3 regions of the Rhizobium bangladeshense genome follow, and region 3 is predicted to be linked to each of the others. Evidence: riboswitches for the same ligand, from Rfam matches in the RefSeq annotation. Region 3 holds a riboswitch; each other region holds the start of a gene.
What was found. Region 3 has a riboswitch for thiamine pyrophosphate ahead of J2J98_RS19670 (ABC transporter permease). Riboswitches for the same ligand answer to the same signal wherever they lie in the genome.
Positions count from the first base shown of each region.

Region 1 (10,067 bases), on a different replicon from region 3:
CCGCCGGTCACCCGGGCGATGACGCTGCTTGCCTTGCGCTGCAGGTCGTTGATCTCGACGAAGTGCGGCAGGATCGCCGTCATCGCGGCGATCGCCTCCGGAACGACGATCGAGGCGCCGAGGCTGGTCATCGTGCCGGAGACATTGATGACGGGGCGAAGGCCGAGCGAAGGTCTGATATCATCGGGCATGAAGTTCTCCGGAAGTCTGGGGCGAAGGGCAGAACATGGCGCGGTCATCCGGTAGTGTCGAGACGCCGGGCGAAAGATGCGGATTGAAATAGAAAAAGCTCATCCGAAGACCACTCTAAACATGAAAACACCTCGTCAGCCATGCAAGGCGACGATGGCCTCGATCTCGACGGTGATGTTGCCGGGCAGCGAGCCGAAGCCGACCGCCGAGCGGGCATGTTCGCCGGCCGCTCCGAAGACGGCGATCAACAGATCCGAGCAGCCGTTGATGACGCTCGGATGGTCCTCGAACTCAGGCACGGCATTGACCATGCCGAGCAGCTTGACCACTCGTTTGACGCGGGAGAGATCGCCAAGCGCCTCATGCATGACGGCAAGCAGGTTGATGCCGGTCAGCCGCGCATGCCGGTAGGCCTCCTCGACACCGACTCCGCCGCCGACCTTGCCGGCATGCAGAAAGCCATCGGCCTCGCGCGGTCCCTGGCCTGAGAGATAGAGCATGTTGCCTTCCACCACATGCGTCACGAAATTGGCGATCGGCGGCGGCGGTGGCGGCAGCGCAATGCCGAGGGCGGCTAACCGATGATAAGGCGAGTTCTCGACCTTGCCGGCGGCAGTGGGAAACTGATTCACGCAAACTCCTGTCATGCGAATTTTCGATTTGGCGAATTCCGGATTAAGCCGACTGAGAGGTCGGCGGATTAAAGGTCCTTGCGAAGCCTTGGGTCGAGCATGTCCCTCAGGCCGTCGCCGACCATCTGCAGCGACAGCACCGAGAGGACTATGGCGACGCCGGGAAAAAGCGTCATCCAGTCGGCCTGGCCGATATATTGGCGACCGGCGGCGATCATCGTTCCCCAGGTCGGGATTTCTGGGCTGACTCCGAGGCCGAGGAAAGAGAGACCGGCTTCGGCCAGCATCGCGCTGGCAAAGAGGAAAGTAGCCTGCACCAGGATCGGCGACAGCAGATTGCGCAAGACGTGCCGCGTCATGATGTGGAAGGTTGAAATGCCGAGCGCCCTCGCCGCCTCGACATAGGGCAGCTCGCGAATAACAAGCGTCGATGCACGGACGACACGGGCAAGGCGCGGTGCATAGACGATCGACAGCGCGATGATGACGGTCGTCAAGGACGGGCCGAGGGCGGCGACGAGGGCAATCGCCAGCAGGATATCCGGAAACGCCATCATCGCGTCGATCAGCCGGGCGATCGGCGTATCGAGCTTCTGGAAAAATCCGGCGAGCAGGCCGAGGGTGACGCCGATGGCGGCCGACAAGGTCACGACGGCGGCCCCGACGAGCAGCGACAGCCGGCCGGCGAAAATCGTCCGCGAGAAGACGTCGCGGCCGAACTCGTCGGTGCCGAAGAAGAAGGTGCCGCTCGGCGGCTTCAGCCGGTTGACGATGGAAAGCTTGGAGGGCGAATAGGGCGCGACCACAGGCGCGAAGACCGCCAGTAGCACGAAGATCGCCAGGATCAGCAGGCCGAAGGCCACCGTCCTGCGCTTCATCAGGCGGCGGACGAACTTGCTGCCTTCGCTTTCGACGGGTTTGATTGCGATATCGGCCATCAGTAGCGCACCCTCGGATCGACCAGCAGGTAGAGCATGTCGATCGCAAAATTGATCAGCACATAGAGCGCGGCGATGACCAGCAGCGCGCCCTGGATGACGGGATAGTCGCGGCGCAAAACCGCCGAAACGACGAGATTGCCGACACCCGGCAGACCGAAGACAGTCTCGGTGACGACGGCGCCCGAGATCAGCACCGCTGCCGTCAGGCCGAGCACCGTCAGGATCGGGATCAGCGCGTTCTTCAGCGCGTGCTTGAGGATGACCTTGCGCTCGATCAGCCCCTTGGCGCGGGCCGTGCGGATATAATCGTCGCCGAGCACATCGAGCATAGAGGCGCGGGTGAAGCGCAGGATGAGCGCAGAAGAGACGATGCCAAGCGCAAAGGCCGGCAGCGTCAGGTGATACATCCGGTCGATGAAGGTCGAGCCCGGGCCGCCATAGCCGGAGACCGGGAAGAGATTGAGCCTGACGGCGAAGAACTGCATCAGGATGAGGCCGAGCCAGAAGCTCGGAATGCTGGCGGCGAACATGGCGAGCGTCGTTGCCGCCTGATCAATGAAGGAACCGCGCCGATAGGCGGCATAGATGCCGATCGGCAGGGCGATGATGCTGGCGATCGCAAGCGAAAACAGCGTCAGGAAGAAGGTCGGCTCGGCCCGGTCGATGAGCGCCGATGTGACCGGCATATTGAGGAAGATCGACTGGCCGAGATCGCCCCTCAGCAGCTGGCCGATATAATAGACATATTGCAGCCCGAGCGATTGATCGAGGCCGAGCCGGCTTCTCAGATCGGCAATATCCTGCGGCGTCGCATCCGGCCCGAGCATTACGGCGGCCGGATCTCCCGGCGTCACGCGCACGATGACGAAGACGATCGTGACGACCAGAAACATCACGACGACCATGCCGAACAGGCGCTGGAGGATGTAGCGTATCATGAATGCCGGCCTTCAAGCCCTTACAGATGCGGCAGAAAAGATGACCGGTACCGGTCGCGAAGGACCGGCACCGGCGGTGATGCTTACTTCTTGATCGAAGCGTTCCAGAAATACGGCCACGGAGCTGGATCGACCCCTTCGAGCTTAACCGACTTCGCCGAGACGGCGTTGAAATCGCCGATCTTCATGAAGGGCGCGTCTGTATAAACCGCGTTCTGGACATCGGCCCAGAGCGCCACGCGTTTCTTCGGATCGACCTCGGAGGTAAAGGCATCGACGGCCGCTTTGCGGGCCGGCGTATCCCACCAGCCGGGCGAGCTGGTCGAGAGCGAGCCGATGAGCGCCGGCTCCGGCAGGAAGGGGCTGTGGGTGATATAGATATCCCAGAGCTTCGGGTCGGTGCGGCGCTGCGTCAGCGTCGCCCAGTCCACCACCTGCATATCGACGGTGAAGCCGGCAAGCTTCAGATATTCGGCGGCGACCTGCGCCATCTTGTAGTGGAACTCGTATTGGCGGCTGGTCAGAATGCGGATCGGCTCGCCATTGTAGCCGGCCTTCTTGGCGGCCGCAGCCGCCCCTTCCGGATCAGAGACATTATAGGCGCCCTCGACGCCGGTATCCGTCGACCAGGCAAAGGTCTTGGGGTAGATGGCGCCGTCGAGCGCATAAAAATCCTTGCTGCCGAAAGCCGCCGCCAGCATGTCTTCCATGCTGAGCGCCTGGCGGATCGCCTTGCGGACCTCGACATTCCCGGCAACACCCTCCTTCGTGTTGAAGACGAAGACTGGATAACCGAAGGGCTTCAGCATGACCGGCTGCGAGGCGGTCGATGCCTTCAGCTTGTCGTAGGATTCGACCGGGATCGAGTCGACATAATCATACTGGCCGGAGATAGCGGCCTCGACGCGGGTGTTCGGGTCCGGCACCGGTACGAAGCGGATTTCATCGAGATATTGATGACGGGCGCCACCATAACCATCGCTCTCGCCGCTGCGCGGGACATACCCGTCGAAGCGGACGAGCTGAATATACTGATCTGCCTTGCGCTCTTTCAGCATATAGGGGCCAGTGCCGATGAATTCCTTCATCGGTTCGTCCTGCTTTTCCGACGGGATGATGATTGCCGCCGAATTGTTGAAGGCCAGCAGCGAGGTCAGCGGCGCATAGGGCTGCTTCAGCGTGATCGTCACGGTCGCCGGATCGGCGGCGGTGACCTTGTCGATGAAGCCGGCCACCTGCTTGCCGCGCGAGGCGATCTTCATCCAGCGGTTAAGGGAGGCGACGACATCCTCCGACGTCATGTCTGTATTGTCGTGGAACTTGATGCCGGTTCTGAGTTTGATCGTATAGGTTTTGCCGTCGGCGCTGATCTCAGGCAGGCTCTCGGCCAGCAGCGGCGTGACGTTCCAGCTCTTGTCGAAGGTATAGAGCGTTTCGAAAATATGCTGCGTGACGATGCCGACGAGATCGGCCGTCGACGACATCGGATCAAGCGTCGGCGGCTCGCCGATCGTCGCGACATTGATGACGCCGCCCTTTTCCTGGGCAGAGAGGGTCGAAGGCAGGGCGACGAGCGCGGTGCCGAGAAGGAATGCGACAAGCGTTTTCATGTAAGAGCTCCCGATTTAGTTCCACAATTATGTAATTCATCTTTTTGTAACAGAATAGAAGCTGGAACTATCGTGTCAAGCCGAAGCCGCGGATTATGTCTGCGGCGGAGGCTGAAATGCCTGAGAGAGCACAACATCGCCGGCCGAGACTGGCTGCCTGCGCGAAGGTCGCGCATGATACGAACATGGAGAATCGGCAGCGTCAGGACTTCAACAAAGGGAGGATCGAATGAGCATCGACTTCAACCAGGGACAATGGCTGAACGAACCGGCCAGCTGGCACGCCGACGAAACCGGCCTGACGATCACAACGGACGAAAAGACCGATTTCTGGCGCGAGACCTATTACGGCTTCACCCGCGACACCGGCCACTTCCTCGCCTTTCCCACCGGCGACAGCTTCACCGCACAGATCCGCGTCCAGGGCGAGTTCCGCACCCTCTACGACCAGGCCGGCCTGATGGTGCGCCTCGACGAGAGCCGCTGGTTGAAGACAGGCGTCGAATTCACCGACGGCGAAGCCTTCCTCAGCACCGTCGTTACCGACGGCAGATCCGACTGGTCGGTATCGCAGCCCTTCAAGGAACTGGAGGATTTCCACATCCGCGTCACCGTCGCAAACGGAGCGATGCGAATCCAGGCTTCACGCAATGGGCGCTTCTGGGCGTTGCTGCGGTTAGCGCCCTTCCCGGCTGCAGACCGTTACGAGGTGGGGCCGACAGCCTGCACGCCGGAGCGCAGGGGGCTGACGGTGCGGTTTTCGGAGTTTTCGATCGCGGCCGCGATCACGACGGGTCTTCATGATTTGAGTTAGGGGGATTTCGTCAGGATTGCGCTCCGAAGCACCGCAGTAACATCCACGCCCAAGGGTAGCCACTATACCCGAATTGTCATTTTCGGAGTGACAGCCGCGCCCTTCTCTGCGAAAAGAGCACGATTGAGAGACAGGGGCGTTCGTCGACAGACGGGCTGAGAAGAACCCTTCGAACCTGAACCGGATAATGCCGGCGGAGGGAGTCGCTCGGGAACCCGCCGTGAGAGGCGCGCCCCGCGCCCGCCCCCGCCTGAAAGGGGCGCCATGCAAAGAAAGTTCACGTCGGGAACCATGCTGAAGGCGATGCGCGAAAAGCCGCCGCTCGTCCAGTGCATCACCAATTATGTCGCCATGAACATCGCGGCCAATGTTCTGCTTGCGTCGGGTGCTTCGCCCGCCATGGTGCATGCCGCTGAAGAAGCCGGTGAATTCGCCGGTATCGCGAATGCATTGACCATCAACATCGGCACGCTGTCGACGCAATGGATCGACGGCATGCAGACGGCGGCGAAGGCCGCCAACGCAGCCGGCAAACCATGGGTGCTCGATCCAGTCGCGCATTACGCGACGGCCTTCCGCCGCGCAGCGGTCGCCGATCTCCTGGCGCTCAAGCCGACGATCATCCGCGGCAACGCGTCCGAGATCATCGCGCTTGCTGGCGGAGAGAGCCGCGGCCAGGGCGTCGACAGCCGCGACCCGGTCGAACAGGCGGAGGATTCGGCACGGCGGCTGGCGGAGCGGCAGCAAGCCGTCGTTGCCGTCACCGGTGCGGTCGATTTCGTCACCGATGGTGAAAGGGCCGTGCGCATTCAGGGTGGGTCGGCCCTGATGCCGCAGGTCACCGCGCTCGGTTGCTCGCTTACCTGCCTCGTCGGCGCCTTCGCCGCGACCGCGCCCGAGGATATCTTCGGCGCGACTGTCGCCGCGCTTGCGACCTTCGCCGTTGCCGGCGAAGATGCGGCGCTGGGTGCCGCCGGCCCGGGCTCCTTCTCCTGGCGCTTCCTCGATGCGCTGGCTGCGATCGACGCCGAAACGCTCGATGCCAGGGCAAGGGTATCGGTTGCATGAAGCGCTTCGACCTTTCGCTCTATCTCGTTCTCGATTCCGATCTCTGCGCCGCGATCGGCATGATCGAGACCGCGCGCCTTGCCGTTGCCGGCGGCGCGACGATGGTGCAGCTGCGCGACAAACATGCGGGCACGCCCAGAATGATCGAGACCGGCCGAGCCTTGAAACAAGCGCTTGCGGGAACCGGCGCGCTGCTTATCGTCAATGACGATGTCGAGGCAGCGGTCGCCATAGGTGCCGACGGCCTGCATATCGGCCAGGAGGACATGGATGCGCGCACGGCACGGACTATGATCGGTCCCGACATGATCCTCGGCCTCTCGGTCGAGACAGCGCCGCTTGCTAGCGCCGTCGATCCCGGTCTCGTTGATTATACCGGCGTCGGACCGGTCTTTGCGACCCCGACCAAGGCCGACCACAAACAGCCAATCGGCTTTGACGGTCTTGCAAGGCTGGTGAAGGCCTCGCCGGTGCCGTCGGTCGCCATCGGCGGCCTCAAGGCGAGCCACGTGGCCGAGGTATTTGCCGCCGGCGCCAGAGGACTTGCCGTCGTCTCCGCCATCGCGGGCACGCCAGACCCCGAGGCGGCCACGCGCCGCATCGCCGCAGAAATCCGAAAGGTCCGCCCATGATCCGCAACGTTCTCTCCATCGCCGGCTCCGATCCATCCGGCGGCGCCGGCATCCAGGCCGACCTCAAGGCCTTTTCCGCCCGCGGCGTCTACGGCATGGCTGTGCTGACCGCGCTGACGGCGCAGAACACGCAGGGTGTGACCGGCGTGCATCTGGTGCCGCCGCAATTCGTCGCCGACCAGATCGATGCCGTCTTTGCCGATGTGCGCGTCGACGCCGTCAAGATCGGCATGATCGCCAATGCCGCCATCGCCGAGGCCGTCGCCGCAGCCCTTGCTGACCGGCGCGGCATTCCCATCGTCCTCGACCCGGTGATGATCGCCAAGGGCGGTGCCACCCTGCTTGAGCCTGACGCGGTCGACGTGCTGACCCGGCGGCTGCTGCCGTTGGCCACGCTTCTCACCCCGAACCTACCTGAAGCCGCCGCCCTGCTGCACCAGCCGGTTGCGACCAATCGCGAGGAGATGGCCGCCCAGGCAGAGCGATTGCGCGCCCTCGGTCCGGCCGCCGTGCTGGTCAAGGGCGGACACCTCGACGGTGAGGAAAGCCCCGACGTGCTTTCAATTGCCGACGGCCTGCACTGGTTCGAGGCCCGACGTGTACCGACCAAGAATACCCACGGCACCGGCTGCACGCTCTCCAGCGCACTGGCCGCCGAACTCGCCAAAGGCGCCTCGGCGCCAGAGGCCGTTGCCATCGCGAAGGATTATCTCGCCGGCGCGGTCGCAGCCGCCGGAAAGCTCAGCGTGGGCTCCGGGCACGGTCCGGTCCAGCATTTCCACGCGCTTTGGAAAGAGGGCGAATAGGCGCTGGCGTCGGCGAACAGATCCAAATGCAAAACGGCCCGGCTCTCCCGGGCCGTTTTGCATTGGACCCATACCTCACGTCGAAGCCGCAACGAGAATCGCAGGCGCCGCCGCGCCGCATCCGAAAATCCCTGTTGACAAGCCCTCCGAGATGGCGAAGTCTATGACATTAAAAGGGGATATATTCCGCAATAACGGAACTCGGGAGGATAGACAGGTGCCAGACCTGCTTGTGAGCTTATATTCAAACAGGCTCGCGGAACTGAAAAAGCGGGCTGACGTCGTCGGCGCTTCCATCCGTCCGGCTCTTCCTCCGGAACTGCACCTCGTCGTCAACTGGGTTCGCGAACAATTCAGCGAGAATTGGGCGAGCGAGGTTTCCGTCGCTTTTTCCCGCCAGCCCGTCGCCTGTCTGATATCAGTCGAAGGTGGCAAGCTGCTCGGCTTTGCCTGCTATGACACGACGGCCCGCGGCTTCTTCGGCCCGACCGGCGTCGATCCGGAAGCACGCGGCAAAGGGATCGGCCTCGCGCTGTTTTCCGCGTGCCTCCAGACCATGAAGGCGCTCGGCCATGCCTATGCCTTCATCGGCGATGCCGGCCCCATCGATTTCTACGCGAGCACCGCAGGCGCGATCGCCATCCCTGCCCCCGATACGGGCATTTACGAAGGCATGCTGCGAAGCGCGCCGAAATGACCAGCTGATATTGGAGCACCAGAATTGTCCTCAACCCCGCTCGCCCTATTCGTCGGCCTCCCGAACCCTGCCATTTCGGATGACGAATTCGCGCTGTTTCGCGACACCAACCCGCTCGGCCTCTTCGTCGGGCGGCGCAATCAGCGCGAGCCGGAGCAGACGAAGCGGCTGGTCGACCGCTTCCGCGAAGCCGTCGGCCGCGACGATGCGCCCGTTTTCACCGACCAGGAAGGCGGCCGCGTCCAGCATCTCGATGCCGGTCCCTGGCCGCTCTTCCGCAGCTTCGGCCAATTCGCCGAGCTTGCCCGCCGCGATTTCGATCTCGGCAAAAAAGCACTGCGCCTTTCCTCCCAGGGCATGGGCGCGATGATGACGGAACTTGGCCTTTCCAGCGGTTGCTCGCCCGTTCTCGATCTCGTCTTCGAGACGACGAGCGCGGTCATCGGCGCCCGCTCCTTCGGCCCCGATCCGGACTTTATCGCCGCGCTCGGCCGGGAGGTGGTCGACGGCCTGCTCGAGACCGGCAACATGCCGGTCATGAAGCACATTCCCGGCCACGGCCGCGCGACGCTCGATTCCCACAAGGAGCGCCCGGTCGTCGATGCCAGCCGTGAGACCCTCATCGCCACCGATTTCAAACCATTCGTCGCGCTGAAGGATACGCCCTGGGCGATGGTCGCTCATGTCGTCTATTCGGCTTATGACGCGGAGCTGCCGGCGTCGATCTCGCCTGTTATGCACGACGTCATCCGCAAGGACATGGGTTACGAGGGCGTGCTGATCTCCGACTGCATCTTCATGGAGTCGCTTGCCGGCACGCTGCCGGAGCGGGTCGCCCAAGTGCTCGATGCCGGCTTCGACATCGCCCTCCACAGCCATGGTGACGTCAGGGAAAGCGAAGCCGCCGCCAAGGCGGCCCGCCCGCTGACGGATGCCGCCCTCAAGCGCATCGCCGCCGGCAAGGCCCGCCTCGGCGATCTCAAGATCGATTATCGCGCCGCCCACGCCGAAGTCGAAGACATGTTTGCAAGCGCGCTTATCTCCTGACCGGCGCGCCATCTCTCACTGTATAAAAGGGGAATAGAACATGAAAAAATATCTACTTGCAGCCGCAGCACTGACGCTGCTTCCGGGATCCGCCATGGCGCAGACGATCCTGACGGCGAATATCGAACCGGCGACGACCTGGGTTCGCAATTTCAACCCGTTCAACCAGACATCGTCGCGCCAGTCGACGCTCGACTTCATCTACGAGCCGCTTGTTATTTTCAACCGTTTCGACAGCAACAAGCCGGTCTATCGCCTGGCCGAAAGCTTCAAGCTCTCCGACGATCTGAAGAGCATCGAATTCAAGCTGCGCCCGAACCTGAAATGGTCGGATGGCAAGCCGTTGACCGCAGCCGACGTCAAGTTCACCTATGACTACCTGAAGAAATTCCCGGCGCTCGACTTCGTCAGCATCTGGACCTTCGTGACCGATGTGCAGGCGGTCGACGGCCAGACGGTTCGCTTCACGCTCGCCAATCCGAGCTCGCTTGCCGCCGAGCAGATCTCGCAGCTGCCGATCGTCCCCGAACATATCTGGAAGGATGTCGCCGATCCCGTCACTTTCGCCAACGAGACCCCGGTCGGCAGCGGCCCGCTGACGGAAGTGCCGCGTTTCACCGGCCAGACCTACGACCAGTGCCGCAACCCGAACTACTGGGACAACGCGCATCTGAAGGTCGACTGCATTCG
Region 1 covers NZ_CP071614.1:329,528-339,594, reverse strand. Annotated here, with positions in the region: gene J2J98_RS25500 (aminotransferase class V-fold PLP-dependent enzyme) at 1-191, opposite strand, end outside; gene J2J98_RS25495 (RidA family protein) at 327-839, opposite strand; gene J2J98_RS25490 (ABC transporter permease) at 893-1,762, opposite strand; gene J2J98_RS25485 (ABC transporter permease) at 1,762-2,703, opposite strand; gene J2J98_RS25480 (ABC transporter substrate-binding protein) at 2,787-4,313, opposite strand; gene J2J98_RS25475 (DUF1349 domain-containing protein) at 4,543-5,127, shown strand; TPP riboswitch at 5,250-5,346, shown strand; gene thiM (hydroxyethylthiazole kinase) at 5,392-6,195, shown strand; gene thiE (thiamine phosphate synthase) at 6,192-6,827, shown strand; gene thiD (bifunctional hydroxymethylpyrimidine kinase/phosphomethylpyrimidine kinase) at 6,824-7,633, shown strand; gene J2J98_RS25455 (GNAT family N-acetyltransferase) at 7,851-8,330, shown strand; gene J2J98_RS25450 (glycoside hydrolase family 3 N-terminal domain-containing protein) at 8,355-9,377, shown strand; gene J2J98_RS25445 (ABC transporter substrate-binding protein) at 9,418-10,067, shown strand, end outside.
Region 1: another riboswitch for thiamine pyrophosphate. It lies ahead of thiM (hydroxyethylthiazole kinase); the one in region 3 lies ahead of J2J98_RS19670 (ABC transporter permease).

Region 2 (10,067 bases), on a different replicon from region 3:
GAACAGACCGTGGTTTCCATCGCTGATCAGCTTGCTCTGGAATCCAGCACCTTGACACCTCTTTTGAAACGCCTGGAAGCCGCCGGGCACGTGCGCCGGACACGCAATCTCGGAAACGAACGGCAGGTTTTGGTGGCGCTGACTGACCAGGGACGCGCATTGCAGCACAGAGCAGGCTGCCTCGGCGATACATTGCTTGCAGCCTCAACCCAGACACCACCGAAACTCGCTGCTTTGAACCGCGACGTGCGACATTTGCGCGATGCGATCTACTCCCAGATCGGCGGGTGGGATGCACCCGCCTGACCTGTAATGGCGCCAGATGACCTAAAGCTCACGCGGTCGGAACAGTCCCACCGTCGATCACATGCTCGGTCCCGGTAATGGATGTTGCCCGATCCGAGGCGAGGAACGCGATCAGGTCTGCGACCTCCTCCGGCGCGGCCGGTCGTCCCAGCGGTATGCCGCCGAGCGACTTCATGATCACGTCGACCGCGGCGTCGTAGTCGATGCCAGCTTGCTCGGCTATGCGCAGAGCCAGACCATTGGAATTCGGACTGGCGATCCAGCCAGGGGACACTCGTACCACCCGCACGCCCTTCGGAGAAACCTCCTTGGAGATGCTCTTGCTGTAGGTGTTGAGGGCCGCCTTGGCCGAAGCATAGCCGGTCGTCGCCTCCGGTAGCGGAAGGCGGTTCTGGATCGAGGTGACGTGAATGACGACTCCGCTTCCCTGAGCGATCAACCCGGGGATTAGCGCACGATCCAGCCTGACTGCCGGAAAGAAGTTGAGGTTGAACTCCTTGTCCCACTCCTCGTCGGTGAGCGCAGCGAAGCCACCTGAAGGAGCCGAAGAACCGCCCAGCATATTCACAAGAATATCGAGCCCGCCGAGCTCCCGATGCACCGCGTCGACGACCGCTTGAACGCCCGCCCCGGTGGTCAGGTCAGCTTCAACGAATGCCGCACCAGAGAAGTCCGCCGGCTTGGAGCGAGCGGTGGTCAGCACACGGGCGCCAAGCTCCCGGAAGAGAGCTACGGTTGCTGCGCCGGCACCCATCGTTCCCGCGGTGATCAGGGCCCGACGCCCCTGCAATGTGAAAAACGGTGTCATACGGTGATCTCCAGTTCGGCGACCTTGTCGCCCGCGAGGACGAAGAGGAAGCGCAGGTCAATCGGGCTGCCAGGGAAAGTGCCGACGGCGTGAGCCGTCACCAGGGTCTTTCCGTGTTCAAGGGCGATGTGGAAGGGTTCCACGGTGTAGCTGTATTGCTGGCTTTCATCGGCCATCCACTTACGAATGGCATCACGTCCCGTATGGGACTTGCCTTTATCTTTCACGCTGCCGTTTTCGGTGAAGGCGGCTGCGACAGCATCGGGGCTGCCATCCCGGTCAGCATCAAAATAGGCCTCTATGGCCTCGGGGAGTTTGATAGTCATTCTGGTCTTCCAATCCTGTTTTCAGCCTTAGCCAGCTATGAGCCGCGCCCATTTGAGGCCGACAAGCCCAATCTAAGACTGGACGATTGGCAGGATAACTGGGACAAAGCGGGATGAAACGTTTCGAAAAGAGGGATAATGACGCGCTCTTTCCTTGTTGACCTGGATGCCGTCCTCAGCATCGCCCGCCTGGGCTCGTTTCGGGCCGCCGCGCTGGAGCTCGGTATGTCCACGACAGCACTGAGCAATGCCATCGCCAAGCTTGAGCAGCGCTTAGGCATTCGGCTTTTTAACCGCACAACGCGCAGCGTCTCGCTGACCGACGCAGGGAAAACCTTCGTCGAGCGGGTTAGACCGGCAATGACCGACATCCACGATGCCATGCTCTCGGCTCAGTCGCTTCAGGAGACTCCGACCGGTACGTTGCGCATCAATGCCTTTGTGTCGGCAGCCCGCGAGGTGATGGCGCCGCTCATCCTCTCTTTCCTGCAGCGCTTCCCCCAGGTGCACATCGATCTGGTCACGGAGGGACGGCTCGTCGACATAGTAGCGGCCGGCTTCGACCTAGGCTTGAGGCCGGCCGATTTGGTGCCGAACGACATGATTGCCGTGCCCCTCGGTCTGGAGCGCAGCAATGCCGTCGTCGCATCGCCGGATTTCCTGCGCACGCACGGTAAGCCTGTCGTTCCGGCCGACTTGTACGGGTTTCCGTGCATCCGCGCCCGTCTTCCGAATAACGCATTGTTGCGCTGGCGCTTCGAGAAGGACGGGAACGCTGTCCAGATCGATGTGGAAGGCTCGATCACCCTCGACGAGTCAAGCCTTGTCAGGATAGCGGCGCAGAATGGAGTGGGGCTTGGATACGTCATGGAAGCGGATGCGCGCGACGACATTGCGGCGGGCCGACTGGTGCGAGTTCTCGAGGACTGGACCCCCTCTTTGGCCCCACTAGCGCTGTATTACCCTGGCAGGAAGAATCCGCCGGCAGCCTTCAGTGCGTTCATTCAGGCTGCCCGCGATTTTGCGAATCGCTGACCTGGTGCACAGATCGAGATTTTTTGCGGCGCGGGATGTTCATGCCAAGCGCTACAATCAAAAGGATGTTCGTCTCACTCGTGCGGGATTGCTTTAGCAAACTGCGCAACCGAAAGTTGAATTTATGACGTAGTTGATATTATATGACAACACCCCGCTAAGGGCTTCCGCGTTGCCGATGGGATCAACCCTTTACTCTCATTTCCCGGACCGCCATGGGGCGGTCGCGGCCAGCCACTGTCGCGTGCGGGCCTCCGGATCCGAGTTGCGGGTGATATCGGTGACCACGGCGGCACTGTCGGCGCCGTTTTCCAGTACCAGCGGCGCCCGTTCGGCGGTGATCCCGCCGATGGCGACGAGCGGTGTCGTGCCGACGCGCTGGCGCCAGTCGGAAAGGCGTTCGACGCCTTGCGGCGCCCATTTCATTTCTTTGAGTATCGTGGGCCAGACCGGCCCGAGCGCAACATAATCCGGCTCGGCCGCGAGCGCCGCCTCCAGCTCCGATACATCGTGCGTGGAAAGGCCTAGCTTCAGGCCGGCGCGACGAATGGCATTCCTGTCGGCGGCCACCAGGTCTTCCTGCCCGAGATGAATGAAATCGCATCCTTCATCGATCGCCAGCTTCCAATAATCATTGACGACCAGTTGGCAATCCGCTGCCGCACAGGCAGCCTTCGCATGCCGTATCTCCTCGCGAAGTATTGCATCTGAACGATCCTTGATGCGCAGCTGGACGAGTTTGACGCCAAGCGGCACGAGGCGTTCGACCCATTCGGCGCTGTCGACGATGAGATAGAAGGGGTCGAGCTTCATGAGAAGACGGCCTTTCCGATGACGGGAGTGGACGGCACGGCAATGTCGCGTGGTTCCAGCGGTACGGCGCCATGCGCCAGGCTGCCGGCATCGATGGCAAGCGCGAAGGCCTCGGCAATGGTGGCGGGATCGCCTGCGCCGGCAACGGCTGTGTTGAGAAGAACGGCATCATAACCGTACTCCATGACGGTAGCGGCATGAGACGGCCGGCCGATGCCGGCATCGATGATCAGCGGCACATCCGGAAAATGCGCACGAAACGCCCGCAGCGCCATCGGGTTCAGCGGCCCCTTAGCGGAGCCGATCGGCGCACACCAGGGCATCAGGACACGGCAACCGGCTTCCAGCAGCCTTTCGGCTACGACAAGGTCGTCGGTTGTATAGGGAAAGACCTGAAAGCCCTCGCCGGTGAGGATGCGGGCGGCCTCGACAAGGCCGAAGACGTCAGGCTGCAGCGTATCGTGATGACCGATCACTTCGAGCTTGATCCAGTCGGTGCGGAAGACCTCGCGCGCCATCTTCGCCGTCAGCACTGCCTCCTGCACGCTGTGGCATCCGGCTGTATTCGGCAGCACGCGCACGCCAAGCTCGCCGATCAGGTCGAAGAAGGCGCCGCCCGCTTTGCCGCCGACGGCTTCGCGGCGAAGCGACACGGTGACGATCTCGGTCTTCGAACGCCTCACCGCTTCTGCAAGGACAGCTGGAGACGGATAGCGGGCGGTGCCGAGCAGCAGCCGGGAACGGACTTCGATATCATAAAGTTTCAGCATCTCAGCCTCCTTGCATGGGTGAGAGAATTTCGATGCGGTCGCGTTCGCCGAGCCTGAAATCGGCGCGATCCTCGCGGTGCACCAGCTCGCCGTTGACAGCGGTCGCCAGCCATCCGCCTTCGTAGTCCAGAGCCAGAAGAAGATCTGCGAGGGTCGTGGCCGCGACCTCCTGTTCCTCGCCATTGATGATGAAGGTCATGATGCCCTCCTTTCCGGTTGGTTGCCTTCTCCAAGAAGAAGCCGCGCCACCTCGCCGGCAATGGCCGGCGCCAGCAGAAAGCCGTGGCGGTAGAGGCCATTGACATGGAGGGTGCGCCCCTCCTGCGTCACACGCGGCAAATTGTCGGGGTAAGCTGGCCGCACGCCCGCGCCGGTTTCGGTAACCCGTGCCTCGCCGAAGGCGGGATTGAGGGCATAGGCGGCATTCAGCAATTCCATCAGCGAACGCGCGGTAATCGGGCCGACATCGTCACTTTCGATCATCGTCGCCCCGATCATGAAGCGATTTCCCTGCCGCGGCACGATATAGATCGGGTGGCGCGGATGCAGCAGACGGACGGGACGGGAGAGATTCACCTCGCTCGTTTCGACGCACAGCATCTCTCCGCGAACGCCGCGCAATTCGGGCAGGCGGCCGATCTGGGCGGCCCCGGTGCAGTCGATCACACGATCGTAATGGGCAAGGTCGGGGTCACCCGTGACCCCGAATGTGAGATGCATGCGGGCTTCCTCAAGTCCGGCGGCGAGCCCCGAGAGCGCCTGCCGCGGATCGAGATGCGCTTCCTGCCGAAAGAACAATGCCCTGCGGAAGCGGCCGGCGAGATCAGGTTCAAGGGCTGCGATCGCCTGCTCGTCCAGCCACTCCCATCCGCTTGTCCGGCGGCAAAAGCGGTCGAGTTCGCCGGCATCGCGCCCGGCCGCCACGACAAGTGTCCCCCGGCGATTGACAAGGCCGGGCAGCGCTGCCCCCCACCAATCGGCGGCAAGACGACCGAGCGCCAGTACCGGCTCCTCCGCGCTTTCCCTTTCGCACCATGGAGCAAGCATGCCGCCGGCAAAGCCGGAAGCGCCGGCGCCGACCCGGTCGGCTTGCTCAGCGACGCTGACGCGGAAGCCGTGCCGATAGAGCTGCCACGCAACGGTGAGGCCGGCAACGCCGGCCCCCTTGACGAGGATGCGCATCGTCATTCTCCGGAAGGCGGTTTCGCGGCCTCGGCGACGGGCATGTAGAGGTCGCCGCCGTCGCGATACCTGGCGGCCATGGCTTCCAGTCCTTCTTTCTGGGCTTCGGCGCGAATGTCGTGGGAAATACGCATGGAACAGAATTTCGGGCCGCACATCGAGCAGAAATGCGCCACCTTGTGCGCCTCCTTCGGCAAAGTCTCGTCATGGAAGGAACGCGCCGTTTCCGGATCCAGAGACAGGTTGAACTGGTCTTCCCAGCGGAATTCGAAGCGTGCCCGCGACAGCGCGTCGTCGCGGATGCGGGCGGCCGGATGGCCCTTGGCAAGATCGGCGGCATGAGCGGCGATCTTGTAGGTGATGACGCCGGTCTTGACGTCGCTGCGATCCGGCAGCCCCAGATGCTCCTTCGGCGTGACGTAGCAGAGCATGGCTGTGCCGAACCACCCGATCATCGCGGCTCCGATGCCGGAGGTAATATGATCATAGCCAGGTGCGATGTCGGTGGTCAGGGGTCCGAGCGTATAGAAGGGAGCCTCGCCGCAAACCTTGAGCTGCTTATCCATATTCTCCTTGATCTTGTGCATCGGCACGTGGCCGGGACCTTCGATCATCACCTGGCAATCCCTGGCCCAGGCGATTTTGGTCAGTTCGCCGAGGGTTTCGAGCTCGGCAAATTGCGCTGCGTCATTGGCATCGGCGATCGAGCCAGGGCGAAGGCCGTCTCCAAGCGAGAAGGAGACGTCGTAGGCGCGGCAGATCTCGCAGATTTCCTCGAAATGCTCGTAGAGAAAGCTCTCCTTGTGATGATGCAGACACCACTTGGCCATGATAGAGCCGCCGCGTGAGACGATGCCGGTGACACGATTGACGGTGAGCGGGATATAGGCAAGCCGCACGCCCGCATGAATGGTGAAATAGTCGACGCCCTGCTCGGCCTGTTCGATCAGCGTATCGCGATAGACCTCCCAGCTGAGATCCTCGGCAATGCCGTTCACCTTTTCAAGCGCCTGATAGAGCGGCACCGTTCCGATCGGAACCGGCGAATTGCGAATGATCCATTCCCGGATATTGTGAATGTTGCGGCCGGTGGAAAGGTCCATCACCGTGTCGGCGCCCCAGCGGATCGCCCAGACCATCTTTTCCACCTCCTCCGCCATCGACGAGGTGACGGCCGAGTTGCCGATATTGGCATTGATCTTCACCAGGAAATTACGGCCGATGATCATCGGTTCGGACTCTGGGTGGTTGATGTTGGCCGGAATGATCGCCCGGCCCGCCGCGACTTCCCGCCGGACGAATTCGGGCGTGACGAAATCGGGAATATCAGCACCAAAGCTCTCGCCGTCGCGGGTCAGCGCCTCCTTCGCGGCCTGCCGGCCGAGGTTTTCGCGGATCGCGATGAACTCCATTTCCGGCGTGACGATGCCGGCACGCGCATAGGCGAGCTGGGTGACGGCGCGGCCCGTCTTTGCCTTGAGCGGTGTGTTGCGAATGGGGAATTCCGGCGTCAGCCGCTCGCCTGCGGCAAAACCATTGTCTTCAGGCTTCACCAGCCGGCCTTCATAGGCTTCGACATCGCCACGCGCCTTGATCCAGTTTTCGCGCAAACGCGGCAGCCCGGCGTCGATCGAGACCGTATGTTGCGGGTCAGTATAGGGACCGGAGGAATCGTAGACCGTGACCGGTGGTTCGCCCGAGGTCGGGTGAAGGCTGATTTCCCGCATAGGCACGCGAAGATCCGGATAGAGTGTTCCGGGCTTTACGACCTTGCTCGAGGCCGGAAGCGGGCCGGTGGTGACCACGGGAGTAAGCTTGGGTGCGGCAATATTCATGGGTGAGGCTCCAAGGTTTGACGTTTGGAGACCCAGTTCCAGTGTTGGAATGATGGAAAGACGCCTCAAGCGACAAAGCGAAATCCGCCTGACAGCCGCAGCGTCCGCACCGTCCCTACGCCAGTATGAACTGGATCAGGTTCAACGGGTCACTGCGCCACAATCGGCAAAGCCGTATTGTTCAGCAGAATCTCAGCCCCTTGCCGGGACACCCCTGGTGAATGCGCGGCATCAAAGACCGGAGCGGCCCCGATGTCAAGAAGGCCTCTCCTTATCCGTTCCGGTGCAATGGTTTGAATTTGACCACGATGGAAAAAGAAGGAGGCAGCCTGAAGGGAAATCCCTCTGGCGTTTCATGAGCATAGCAGTGCGGGGCCCAGCCGCGCGCTTCGCTGCGGAGGTTGATGGAGGCCCCGTGCCAGGCAGGATTGGCACCCCGAGATCTCTGGTCTAGTGTTGAGTTCTCTGCGGGCATTCAGCAGCAGCCGGTACGTTGAACAAACGGGATTCTCATGACCACGCATCGCTTCATTCCGACGATCTTCCATAATGTCATCGGTTCCCTGCCGGTGGCGCTCCGTATCGCGAGTGGCGATACCGTGGTCACGGAAACGCTCGACGCCATCGGCTATGACAAGGACGGCATCAGGCGGGCATCTGGTCCGAACCCGATGAACGGCCCAATTTTCGTGGAGGGTGCGGAGGCCGGTGATGCGCTGAAGGTAGATATCATCAGCATGACGCCAACCAGGGGCACTGGTTTTACCCGAAGCATCGTCGCGGCCAATGTTGTCGACCCTGAAACGGTTCGCGGCCTTCCGCCGCGCGATACCGCTCTCTGGACCATCGACCGCGAAGCATTGACCGTCCGGCTGTCGGAGCCGGTCGCGGGTCTCGAGAATTTCGTTCTGCCCCTCGCGCCGATGATCGGCTGTTTCGGGGTCGCGCCCGCCCTCGCCCAGGCGATATCGACCGCGACCAGTGGCGAATATGGCGGCAACATGGACTATCGCCTGTTCGGCCCCGGCACCACGGTTCGCTTCCCAATATCGGCGCCGGGCGCCCTGTTCTTTTTGGGCGACTGCCATGCCGTGCAGGGAGATGGCGAGATTGTCGGCACCGGCATCGAGACCAGTTTCGAGGTCACGGTGCGGCTGACGGTGGAAAAGAAGTCTGGGCTGGTCTGGCCGCGCGGAGAAACCGCTGAAGACATCTTCACGATCGGCAATGCCCGGCCCCTCGATCAGGCGCTTCAGCATGCGACGAGTGAAATGCTGAACTGGCTGGCGTCCGATTATGGTCTGGACAGGACGGCTGCAAGCCATCTGCTGGGCCAGGTAGTGCGTTACGATGTCGGCAACGTCTTCGATCCGGCCTATACGATGGCTTGCCGGGTCGCGAAGAAATGGCTGGCCGGCCGATCGTGACGACCGGTCCATGCTTCAGTCGTGCCGCGACAGGAAGCGGGAAACGGTCGCCATGCACAGCGGCCTTTCCTCGACATGCGGCATATGGCTGGAATTTTCGAAGAGCACCCACTCGCAGCCGGGGACGCGATCGAGATAGGGCCTGACGACCAGGGGCGTCGCCTCGTCATATTTGCCCGAGATCAGCAGCGTCGGTGCTTCGATGCGATCGAGCCGGTCTTCGATCGTCCAATCCTTCATCGTTCCGATGACGTGGAATTCCGTCGGGCCGTTCATGTTGCGATAGACGGTGTTGTCTTCGTCCATGATGGCAAAGGTGCGCGCCACCTCGGGCGGCCATGGCGCCACGCGGCAGACATGGCGATCATAGAAGACGCGGGAGGCGGCGATATAGTCCGGATCGGTGAGGCTTCCGGCGTGTTCGTGCTTCAGCAGCGTGTCCTGCACCTCCTTCGGCAATTCCTGCCGCAGCCGGTTGGCCTCGGCAACCCAGGTGTGCATGTTGGCCGGCGAATTGGCGATAACCAGGGCTTTCAAACCCTGCGGCCGGCGCACCGCATGTTCGGCGCCGAGCATGCCGCCCCAGGACTGGCCCAGAAAGGCGTAACGATGCTGGATGCCGAGGTGGGCCAGCAGTTCGTCCAGCTCTTCGAGGAAGAGACCGACCGTCCAGAAATCCGGGCCCTTGTCAGGAAGGCGGGTGGAATTGCCGTTGCCGAGCTGGTCGTAATGGATGACCGGCCGGCCGTCGAGGGCGGCGATGTCCTTGAAGGAATCGACGTAATCATGCGTGCAGCCGGGCCCTCCATGCGCAACGACGAGAGGCAGCTTGTCGCTTTTCAGGGAGCCGGTCACGCGGTACCAGGTGCGATAATCGCGAAAGGGCAGATAGGCTTCACTTGTCGCGACTTCGGCCACCGGCATCTCCATTTCTCGGAAGTTTGGAGACCATAACGCGGCGGCGGCGGCGAAGGCAGCTATCACAAGTTATAGGTTGGGCAATGACCGTTCACGCTCTTCGAGAAGGCGGTAATGGGTCGCGCGCACGACGGCCTGCGTACGATTGCGGGCGCCGAGCTTCTTGGCCGCCGCGTTGAGATGCATGACCACGGTGGGAACGGAGCGGCCGATGATGCGCGAGATTTCCTTGGCGGAATAGCCTTCCGCAGAATGGCGCAGGCATTCGCGCTCCCGCTCGGTCAGGCGGATGGTGCCGACGGTCCTCGCCCGTGTGTCGAAAAGCGAATAAGCGGTCTCATGAAAGATATGGGCAAGCAGATTGAAGTCGGCGATAGCGCTCAACGCATGCCGTTCGAAATCGCGGCCCCCGCGGAAACGGATGCCGGTGACCGTGGCATAATCGCCCCCCGGCATATGCACCGGCACGGTCACGCCGGTCGACATGTCGCGTTCGCGGAGATAGCGGGTCACCGGCGCGGTGTCGTCGCTCATAAAGCGATTGATCAGCGTGTCGGCATCAGTGTCGTAATTCCAGAAGAAGGGCGCGCTGCTGCGTAGCGCCACCTGCTGGACCGGGTCGATGCGGAAATAACCGCGATCGAACC
Region 2 covers NZ_CP071617.1:148,890-158,956, forward strand. Annotated here, with positions in the region: gene J2J98_RS29840 (MarR family winged helix-turn-helix transcriptional regulator) at 1-306, shown strand, start outside; gene J2J98_RS29845 (SDR family oxidoreductase) at 335-1,114, opposite strand; gene J2J98_RS29850 (nuclear transport factor 2 family protein) at 1,111-1,440, opposite strand; gene J2J98_RS29855 (LysR family transcriptional regulator) at 1,579-2,475, shown strand; gene J2J98_RS29860 (thiamine phosphate synthase) at 2,674-3,288, opposite strand; gene J2J98_RS29865 (thiazole synthase) at 3,285-4,058, opposite strand; gene thiS (sulfur carrier protein ThiS) at 4,060-4,257, opposite strand; gene thiO (glycine oxidase ThiO) at 4,254-5,240, opposite strand; gene thiC (phosphomethylpyrimidine synthase ThiC) at 5,243-7,075, opposite strand; TPP riboswitch at 7,170-7,301, opposite strand; gene J2J98_RS29885 (acetamidase/formamidase family protein) at 7,588-8,502, shown strand; gene J2J98_RS29890 (proline iminopeptidase-family hydrolase) at 8,518-9,420, opposite strand; gene J2J98_RS29895 (helix-turn-helix transcriptional regulator) at 9,490-10,067, opposite strand, start outside.
Region 2: another riboswitch for thiamine pyrophosphate. It lies ahead of thiC (phosphomethylpyrimidine synthase ThiC); the one in region 3 lies ahead of J2J98_RS19670 (ABC transporter permease).

Region 3 (10,067 bases):
GGCGAATGTGGCCGGAAAGACCGCGACGCGCTGCGCGCATCTCCTCGCGCATGGTGCGGGCATCGCCGACGATGCGCCGCGCCCATTCAAGCACGCGCTGCCCCTCCGGCGTCAGCCCTTGAAATCGTGAGCCGCGCTGCACCAGCATTACACCAAGCTGATCTTCAAGCTGCCTGATGGCGGCCGAGAGCGTCGGTTGGGATATCCCGCATTCCTCCGCGGCTCGGCCGAAGTGCTTTTCGTTGGCAAGGGCGATGAAAAATTCCAGCTTGTCGATCATCCGGTCTCCCGATCCGGCGTGGAACCATCCGGATCAGCCTATCTTCGACGCAGCAACCGTGCTCCGCAAGAGCGCGTACTAATTGTTTTCAGCAGCCGGAAAAAGATCGAACAGTGATTCTAGGAAGACAGCCACGCTGGCATTGCCGATACTGTAATAGACCAGCCTGCCCTGACGGCGCGTATTGACGAGGCCTTCGAGCCTCAAACGCGCGAGCTGCTGCGAGACCATCGCCTGCTGAATGCCGAGAATGTTTTCGATTTCTCCGACCGTCCGCTCCTCGGTGGCGAGTATGCAGAGGATCAGAAGCCGGGTCTGGTGTGCCAGCGCCTTCAGCAGATCGCTCGCCTCACGGGCGCTTCCAGCGAGTTTGTGCAGTTCCTGACCGGACATTCCCGGCACGGGTTTGGGCAATGGCATTCGACATCTCGGAAGGGAAGCGAAAAGGCGGATCAGCACAATAGCATATTCGCACACGCGAATTTGCCAAAAGTGATGAAATGTCAAAAAAGGTCTAACTAAATCAGCAGATAAGCTGGCCGCCGTTGATCTCGAGGACCTGGCCGGTAATGTACCCGGAGAGGGAGGGTGCCGCCAGGAACAGATAGGCCGGAGCGCAATCCTCCGCTGTGCCCAGCCGCTGCAAGGGAATGGACTTTCTCGTCTGCTCCAGCTTCTCGCGGGAGGAATAGCGCTCATGGAAATCCGTCTCGATCGTTCCGGGCGAGACGCAATTGACGCGGATGCCATCCGGCGCAAGTTCGCGGGCAAGCGCCTTGGAATAGGTTGAAACGAAGGCTTTCGAGGCAGAATAAATCGAAGAACCGGGACTGCCGCCGGTGAGCGCGGAAATTGAAACGGTGTTGACGATGGCAGCGCCTTGCGCGGCTTTCAATGCCGGCAGCAACGCACGCGTCAGCGCCACCACCGACGTCTGGTTCAAGCGGACGATCGTTTCATAATCTGCGTCAGTCAGTGTCGCAGCCGGAAAACGGCCGAGCATGGTGCCGGCGTTGTTGACCAGCACATGCACCTTGTCGAAAAAGGCGAGCGCATTTTCAGCAAATTGCGCAGCACCGCCGACGGCGGTGAAATCGGCGTGCAACAGCAGCGCCCGCCTTTCCGATTCAGCCGTCAGCAGAAAATCCGGCAGGTCCCGTTCGGGTTTGCGACCGGTATGGACGATCACTTTCGCGCCGCAGTCCAGAAACTGCCGCGCCACTTCGAGGCCGATGCCCCGCCCGGCGCCGGTCACGACGACATTGCGATTTTCGAATAGTCTCGGATGGAACACGAAGCCGTCCTCCTCGCGGACAATGCCGCCTGTTGCGCCATTCGCCCTTAACATATGAGCGCGCCCGCCGAAAGAAAGGCAGGCATCATCTTTCCGCGAGAGGCTAGGGCTCTCCCCTGAAAGCTCATACTTCGTTTTCGGCCTCCAGCAGCCGCGCGCCCGGCCCTTCCTCGCCGAGTCGATCGAAGGGATTGCGCAAAGGGCAGCTTTCGATCGACAGGCAGCCGCAGCCGATGCAGCCGGTCAGGCGGTCTCGCAGCAGGCTGAACTGCCTGATTCGCGCATCGAGTTCATTCTTCCAGCGCGCCGACAGCGTCTGCCAGTCGGCGACTGTCGGCGTGCGTCCCTGCGGCAGGGAGGCAAATGCCGTCTGGATTTCCGAAAGCGGAATGCCGACACGTTGCGCCACCTTGATGATGCCGAGCCGGCGAAGCACATCGCGTCCGTAGCGCCGCTGGTTGCCGCGCGTGCGGATACTCGAGATCAGCCCCTTGGCCTCATAGAAATGCAGCGCCGATACGGCAAGACCACTGCGTTGCGCCACTTCTCCGACCGTCAGAAGCCTTCCGAGCGGCGTTGCAGAAACCGTATTCATTCCTATTGACCTCAACATTGGTTGAGGTTTTATAACCCCTCCTCCCTCGGCCGTGAAGCCGCGGCGCAGGCAAGAGCGACGGTGAGACCGTCGATCGATACAGGTGAAATGACGACATCGACGCTTGCCGCCATACCGATCACCCCTGCCGAATAGCCGCCTGAGAGGTGAGCGCTCGGGTTCCGTTCCCGGCAGGTACGGAACCTCGGAAAACACCCGGACAGGACCTCCGTCCGGGTGTTTTTTATCTGCGGTCCCATCCGGCCAGACGGACTGCTTTGCAATTTTGCGGTTGCGGCAGGAAGACCCGAATGATAGTTTTCGCTGCAATAACAGGGGAGCTCCGTGTCGCCGGGGCTGAGATGCGAGGTGCAAGTCTCCGGACCCTTCTAAGCTGATCTGGGTAATGCCAGCGGAGCGAGGTCCAAATGTTTTCCGGCGCGCAAGTGTCACTTTACCCCACGTCCGGCAGTTCCGCCTGCATCATTATCGCTACCGTCATGGCAATCGCCCTCAAGCGGGTGCGGCCGCGCATCGAGACCGATGCCGTCGACAAGTTGCCACGAACGGCCCGACGAAAGCCTGAAATCGAACGCCGATGACATCGCCACGACCATCGGATTCGCGTCTTGCGACGCTCCGCCTCGCCATCTATCGCGCGATGCCCGCCTTGCTCGCAGGCTTTGCCTTTCTCGCGGCATGGGAACTTTACGTCGATCTTTCCGGCATAAAACCTTCCATCCTGCCGGCACCTTCGCGCATCCTTATCCAGGGCTGGCTGAACCGAGAGGCACTGATATCAAACACTTGGCCGACGCTCGGTGCCACGCTCGGCGGTTTCGCGCTGTCACTCGCCTTCGCCTTCGTCTCTTCCATCCTGATGGACTTCATGCCCTTCATGCGCCGCGCATTGCTGCCGATCTTCATCGCCAGCCAGACCTTGCCGCTGGTGGCGATCGCACCTCTTGTCGTTCTGTGGTTCGGTTTCGGCCTCTTGCCGAAAATATTGCTGGTGGCGCTCGTCACCTTCTTCCCGCTGCTCGTCGCTCTGCTTCAGGGCTATGAGGCGACCGACCGTGACATTGCCGAGCTCTTGAACTCGATGAAAGCGAGCCGCTGGCGCATTTTCCGCCTGGCGCGGCTTCCCTCCTCGCTGCCCTATTTCTTCGCCGGCCTCAGGATCTCGATCACCTATGCCGTCGTCGGCGCAATTTTCGCCGAATATGCCGGTGCCGCGCGCGGCCTCGGCATCTATATCCTCAACGCCAAGAACAATTTCCGTCCCGATCTGGTGCTTGCCGCCGTTATCGTCAGCGCTCTGTTGACGCTCTGCCTCTTCGCGCTGACGTTGCTGATCCAGCGTTTCGTCATGCCCTGGCAGCCATCCCAGGAACGACGCCGATGACCGGTCAGATGCTTGAGCTGCGCAACATCTCGAAGTCCTTCGACGGCATGAAGGTTTTGGGCGACATTTCGCTCGCTGTCGCAAACGGCGAGTTCGTCTCGATCGTCGGCCCATCCGGTTCCGGAAAATCGACCGTTCTGAGACTGCTGACGCAGGCGCTGCGGCCCGATTCCGGCAACATGTTTTTTAATGGTGCGGCATTGGAAGAGACGCCACATTCCTTTGCCTTCATGCCGCAACGCGATGCGCTGATGCCCTGGCGCCGGATCATCGACAATGCCGCCCTCGGGCTGGAAGTGAAGGGCATGAGCCGGCGGGCCGCCCGCGCCGCTGTTGCGCCGCTCTTCGATCGGTTCGGCCTCGCCAGCTTCGAACATCACTACCCCGCCTCCCTTTCCGGCGGCATGCGCCAGCGTGCTGCGCTGCTGCGCACCGTCATCCAGAAACAGGACATGCTTCTGCTCGACGAGCCCTTCGGCGCGCTCGATGCGCTGACCCGCACGCAGATCCAGGAGTGGCTGCAAGGCATGTGGACCGAACATCGCTGGACGGCGCTGCTGATCACCCACGATGTCCGTGAGGCCGTTTTTCTCTCCGATCGGATCTACGTGCTGTCTGCCCGTCCGGCGCGCGTCATCCGCGAATTCCGCGTTCCCCTGCCCCGCCCGAGAAGCATCGCCGACCTCGGCTCGCCGGCGGCCCAGGCGATAGAGACCGAAATCCTGCAAACCCTGCTTCATCCGCTAGAACAGGATGATTTTAGGCCGTCGGCCTAAAATCTGAATCCTGTTCTGATTTAAAGAGTTAGAGCCTGATGTCGTCCGAAAACCGCTCACAATTTTCGGCATCATCTCTAGAGACCTGAGGAGGTCACCATGCTGCTGCTCACCCGTCGACAGACGATTCTCGCCGCTATCGCAACAAGCCTCGCCGGCCGCGCCGCCTTTGCTCAATCGGCGCCGGCAAAGGTTCGCATCGCGCTCGACTGGACGCCCAACACGAACCATATCGGCATTTACGTCGCCAAGGAGAAGGGCTTTTATGCGGCCGCCGGCCTCGATGTCGAGATTCTACCCTTTACCGACACCAGCGCCGGCACGCTGGTGTCGAACGGAGTTGCCGACTTCGGCATCAGCAGCGAGATCGAGGCCCTAACGCAGCGTGCCGGCGGCGGTGACGTGAAGATGGTCTACGGCGTCGTCCAGACGGAAACCGCACGCCTGATCTTCAAGGGCGGGCGCGACGACATCAAGAGGCCTCGAGATCTCGACGGCAAGACCTATGGCGGCTTCGGTGGCACCTGGGAGAGCGCGTTGGTCTCGGCGATGATCCGCAATGACGGCGGCAAGGGGGACGTCAAGACCGTCACCCTCGGCACCTCCGCCTATGAGGCGCTGGACAATGGCTCGATTGACTTCACGCTGGAGATCTACACCTGGGAAGGCATCGCCGCCGAACTGGAAAACCGGAAGATCGGCCGCTTCCACTATTCTGATTATGGCATTCCAGACGAGCAGACGACGGTCATCGTTTCCAGCGACGCCTATCTCTCGGCAAGTCGAGAACACGCCCGCGCCTTCATCCAGGCGACGCGTCAAGGCTATGTCTACTCCATCGACCATCCCGACGAAGCCTGCGACTTGCTGATTGCCGGAAGTAACGGTGCTCTGATGAACACGGAACTGGTAAGAGCATCTCAGAAGGCGTTGATCGAAGGCCATTTCCTGAGATCCGAGGCCGGTGTGATCGGCACGCTTGACCCGGCAAAGGCCGAGGCCATCGGCGGCTTCCTGGTCGAGAACGGCATCCTGGTCGATGCGAATGGCACCGTTCTCAAGGAAAAGCCGGACTTTTCCGCCTATTATACGAACGAACTCCTCGGCTGATCCCGCTCCGGTCTTGCCGACGCGGCCTTCCGCGGCAATGCTTTGAGCTTGAACGGTTTGAGCCGAATCGGGCAGGGCGGGGAACGAAATGCGATCACAGGACAGGCTGGCCGGAGCCGACTTTCTGCGCGCGATGGCCTGCTTGTTGGTGCTTGCTCATCATCTCGCGCTCCGGCTGGATATGCGCAGAATTCCGGACGAACTGGCGACGACGGCAAATGTCCTCCGCTTCGGCAATTTCGGCGTCGCGATCTTCTTCGTGCTCAGCGGCTTTCTGCTTGCCCGCCCCTTCTGGCGCGCGCTCGACGCCGGCGGCGCCATGCCGAGCCTCAGGCACTACGCCATCCGCAGGTCGGCGCGCATCGCTCCGGGCTTCTGGGTCGCGGCCAGCGTCGGCTTCGTTCTCGGCCTGACCCTGCTTGCCCTGCCGGTGACGCCGGAGCTCGTCGTCCGCTACGTCTCCGGACTGCTGTTCATGAGCCAGTGGCATTGGCGCACGCTCTTTCCTGTCGAAGCTAATGGGCCGCTCTGGTCCATTCCCTTCGAAGCGACCAGCTACGTGCTCCTGCCGGCCTGCTTTCTCCTGCTGTTTCGCTGGCCCCCGCTGCGGCAGCGCCCGTTCCTCGCCCGCTTCGCCTGGCTCTGCGTCATTGTCGTCGTACTCCTTGCCCATTTGGCGATTCTGAGCCTTTTTGCGCTCGACGATATCGGCCGCGGCTGGGCATATGGCCTGCAGGGTGGGGCGAAGGAATGGATGCCCAAGTATAATCCGATCGGCTTCTTCGCCGTTTTCGCGCTCGGCGCCCTTGCCGCCGGCATCGAAATCATGTTGCCCGCAAGGCGCTCCTCCTGGTTCGATGCAATGGCACTCCTGGCCCTTGCGACTGCCGGTTTCCGCCTCCTGATATCGCCTGGCGGCTCGGCCGAAGGTTATGGCTGGCTTGACATCCCTTACGGATTTCCCGTCTTTCCGCTGGCAGTCGCAACGGCGCTCGTTTCGCTCAGCCATTCCCAATACCTTGGCAGGCTGCTCGACAACGCTCCCGTCCGCTACATCGCCAAGATCTCCTTCGGCATTTATATCTGGCAGGAGATTATCCTCACATTGATTCAGAGACTTGATCCCAACTCGTTCGGCGCCGCCTCGGCCAATGTCGTCACCGGTTGGCTGCAATCCTGCGGATTGACGGTCGCGCTCGTCTTTCTGGTGGCAAGCCTGAGTTATTATCTGTTGGAACGGCCGGCGATCGACTTCGGCAATCGCTTGACATCAAGCCCACCTGATCGGGCTACTCCTTTCAAAGTATAATTTCGACTGCACCTCAACTAGAGGCGTTAAGGTTAACGGGAAATACTCCCTTTTTTGGCGTCTTTATGATTACCGATTTCTTATTTATAACGATGACAAACCATGCGCGAGCATGTATCTGTCTCGCTGCACTTCAATATCGCATCTAAACTTTTTGGGCCTTGAGTAATGAATGCTTTTACTTCGAAGACGAGTTCACGCTTCGATCCGTCTCAGCGTCAAGACAAAACCAGGACCCTGGTTGTAGCGAACTCCAACATTCGCCAGCCGGACAGCTTTTTCGATGTCGAAGGAACGACGGCTCTGCGTCTGGCCGCAAAGCGGCTGATCGACATCGTCATCTCGGCGAGCGCTCTCCTCGTGCTGGCCCCGCTTTTCCTGGCAATCGCTCTCTTCATCAAATTCGATGATGGCGGTCCTGTGTTCTTCCGTCAGATCCGCTGGGGCCTGAACGGCCGGAAGATCACCGTCTTCAAGTTTCGCTCGATGCACACGGACGCTTGCGATCCGAGCGGCGTTCAACAGACTATCAAGGGCGACAGCCGGGTGACCGGCATCGGCGCTCTGCTCCGTAGGACCAACATTGACGAACTGCCGCAGCTTCTGAACGTCCTCAAGGGCGACATGTCCTTGGTCGGCCCACGCTGCCACGCCATCAACATGCGCGCGGCCGGCAGGCTATACGAAGAATTGGTGCCGAACTACCACCATCGACACATCATGCGCCCCGGCATCACCGGCCTCGCGCAGACACGCGGCTGGCGCGGACCAACGGCAAGGCCATTGCAAGCCCGGGCCCGCATCGCCTGCGATATCTATTATGTCAGAAATTTCAGCCTGCTGCTCGACTTTAAGATCCTGTTGAAGACGCTGGTCATCGAGCTACGCGGCGGCACCGGCTTCTAGAGCTTTTCGGTTAGATGGAAGCATTCTGACGGAGCAGGTTTTCGTCAGGGCAAAGGCGACGATTGGCGACGGGCATGCCCCATGGTACGTCCGAGCCGATCGCCTTTGATGCTGACCAGACATGCCCGGCCCACCGGCCGCACCGCGACTCCGTGGCGAAGCGATAAGTGCGTCCGGCGATTCGGCTTGCAGATTTGCAGGCACATCTGCGGGAAGGCTGGCTGAAACGGTTCGCCTGATCGACCGGGCCGGCTGGCCGTAGAGCTGCGCTACGGCGCGCGCCGGCCGGTCAACCATTCGACTCGTTTGAGCTAACAGAATGATTCGATCTAACCAGGAAAAGCTCTAGATGTGCGGTCCCTGGGGGCGGTGGTGCATCACTGATCCTGAGTCGCCAGGAAGAGGGATGCAATTGGGAAATGTTCTTCACGGCAGCGCCTGCTCGACGCCGCTTCGACCTTCGCTGGAAGACAGGAGAAACAAAAAAGCGGCCCTCGAGGCCGCCTTTCATTGATGCTGTCGGTCTGATCAATCCTGCTGGACGATGCCGCGAAGGTGCGTCAGTTCCATGATGAAGTGCTCCAGCTTCGACTTGTGCTCGTGCAGCTCGGCATGTTCGAGCTCCTTGCGGGCAGCTTCGATGCGGCGGGTCAGTTCGTCCTTATGGAGTTCCTCGACCGGAACGGCGGATTCGGCGAGCAATGTGCAGCCCGTCGGCAGAATATCGGCAAAACCGCCGAACACCACATAGTCCTGCTTCTTGCCGGAAGCCGAACGCACGCTCACCACGCCCGGCTTGATCGTCGTCATTGTAGGCGCGTGGTGCGCCATGACGGTCATCTCGCCCTCGGTCGCGGGAATGACGACCTCCGTCACCATCTCCGACAGAAGCAGACGCTCCGGTGAAACGAGCTCAAAGTTGAAATTGTCAGCCATCAGTGACTTACCTTCTCGGCTATGGCTTTTGCATCTTGCAATTTTGTCCCGCAGAACGGGCAGTGCAGTATCGCCTGGTCGAGATATCCGATGCCTTCCTCCGTCTGAACCAATCCGACAACCATCATCAGCACGCCGTTATCGGCACGATAGACAGTCGGCGCGGCCGGTTCCGGAAGTTCTGCCACGATCCCTTTGAGGGAGTCGCAGCAGAATATCTCGTCCTGAGCATCGCTCATCAAGCAGCAGCGAGCTTCTTGGCCTTTTCGATAGCTTCGTCCATCGAGCCGACCATGTAGAAGGCGGCTTCCGGCAGGTGGTCGTATTCGCCGTTAACGAGACCCTTGAAGCCCTTGATCGTGTCTTCGAGGGCGACGAGCTTGCCCGGCGAACCAGTGAAGACTTCGGCAACGAAAAACGGCTGCGACAGGAAGCGCTCAATCTTACGGGCGCGGGCAACCGCCAGCTTGTCCTCTTCGGACAATTCATCCATGCCGAGAATGGCGATGATGTCCTGCAGGGCCTTGTAGCGCTGCAGTGTCGACTGAACCTTACGGGCCACTTCGTAGTGCTCTTCGCCGACGACCATCGGGTCGAGCATGCGCGAGGTGGAGTCAAGCGGGTCGACGGCCGGATAGATGCCCTTTTCAGCGATCGAGCGCGACAGAACGGTCGTTGCGTCCAAGTGGGCGAACGAGGTTGCCGGCGCCGGGTCGGTCAAGTCGTCGGCCGGAACGTAAATAGCCTGGACCGAAGTGATCGAGCCGGTCGTCGTCGTGGTGATGCGTTCCTGCATCTGACCCATGTCGGTTGCGAGCGTCGGCTGATAACCCACGGCCGAAGGAATACGGCCGAGCAGAGCCGACACTTCCGAACCAGCCTGGGTAAAGCGGAAGATGTTGTCGACGAAGAACAGAACGTCCTGACCCTGATCGCGGAAATGCTCAGCGACGGTCAGACCGGTCAGGGCGACGCGAGCGCGGGCGCCCGGCGGTTCGTTCATCTGGCCGTAAACGAGCGCAGCCTTGGAGCCTTCGCCGCCGCCGTGCTTGTTGACGCCCGATTCGATCATTTCGTGGTAAAGGTCGTTGCCTTCGCGGGTACGCTCACCCACGCCTGCGAACACCGAGTAACCACCGTGCGCCTTGGCGACGTTGTTGATCAGTTCCATGATCAGAACGGTCTTGCCGACGCCGGCGCCGCCGAACAGACCGATCTTGCCGCCCTTCGCATAAGGGGCGAGAAGGTCGACGACCTTGATGCCGGTGACGAGGATCTGCGCTTCGGTGGACTGCTCGACGTAAGCTGGAGCGTCCTGGTGGATGGCGCGCTTGTGAGCGGTGTTCAGCGGGCCAGCTTCGTCGACCGGCTCGCCGATGACGTTCATGATGCGGCCGAGCGTTTCATCGCCGACCGGAACCGAGATCGGAGCGCCGGTATCGATAACCTGCTGGCC
Region 3 covers NZ_CP071612.1:4,080,083-4,090,149, forward strand. Annotated here, with positions in the region: gene J2J98_RS19650 (LysR family transcriptional regulator) at 1-280, opposite strand, end outside; gene J2J98_RS19655 (ArsR/SmtB family transcription factor) at 359-700, opposite strand; gene J2J98_RS19660 (SDR family NAD(P)-dependent oxidoreductase) at 804-1,574, opposite strand; gene soxR (redox-sensitive transcriptional activator SoxR) at 1,699-2,169, opposite strand; TPP riboswitch at 2,494-2,607, shown strand; gene J2J98_RS19670 (ABC transporter permease) at 2,768-3,574, shown strand; partial or broken gene J2J98_RS19675 (ABC transporter ATP-binding protein) at 3,571-4,382, shown strand; gene J2J98_RS19680 (ABC transporter substrate-binding protein) at 4,450-5,460, shown strand; gene J2J98_RS19685 (acyltransferase family protein) at 5,549-6,769, shown strand; gene J2J98_RS19690 (sugar transferase) at 6,938-7,675, shown strand; gene J2J98_RS19695 (F0F1 ATP synthase subunit epsilon) at 8,204-8,611, opposite strand; gene J2J98_RS19700 (hypothetical protein) at 8,611-8,850, opposite strand; gene atpD (F0F1 ATP synthase subunit beta) at 8,850-10,067, opposite strand, start outside.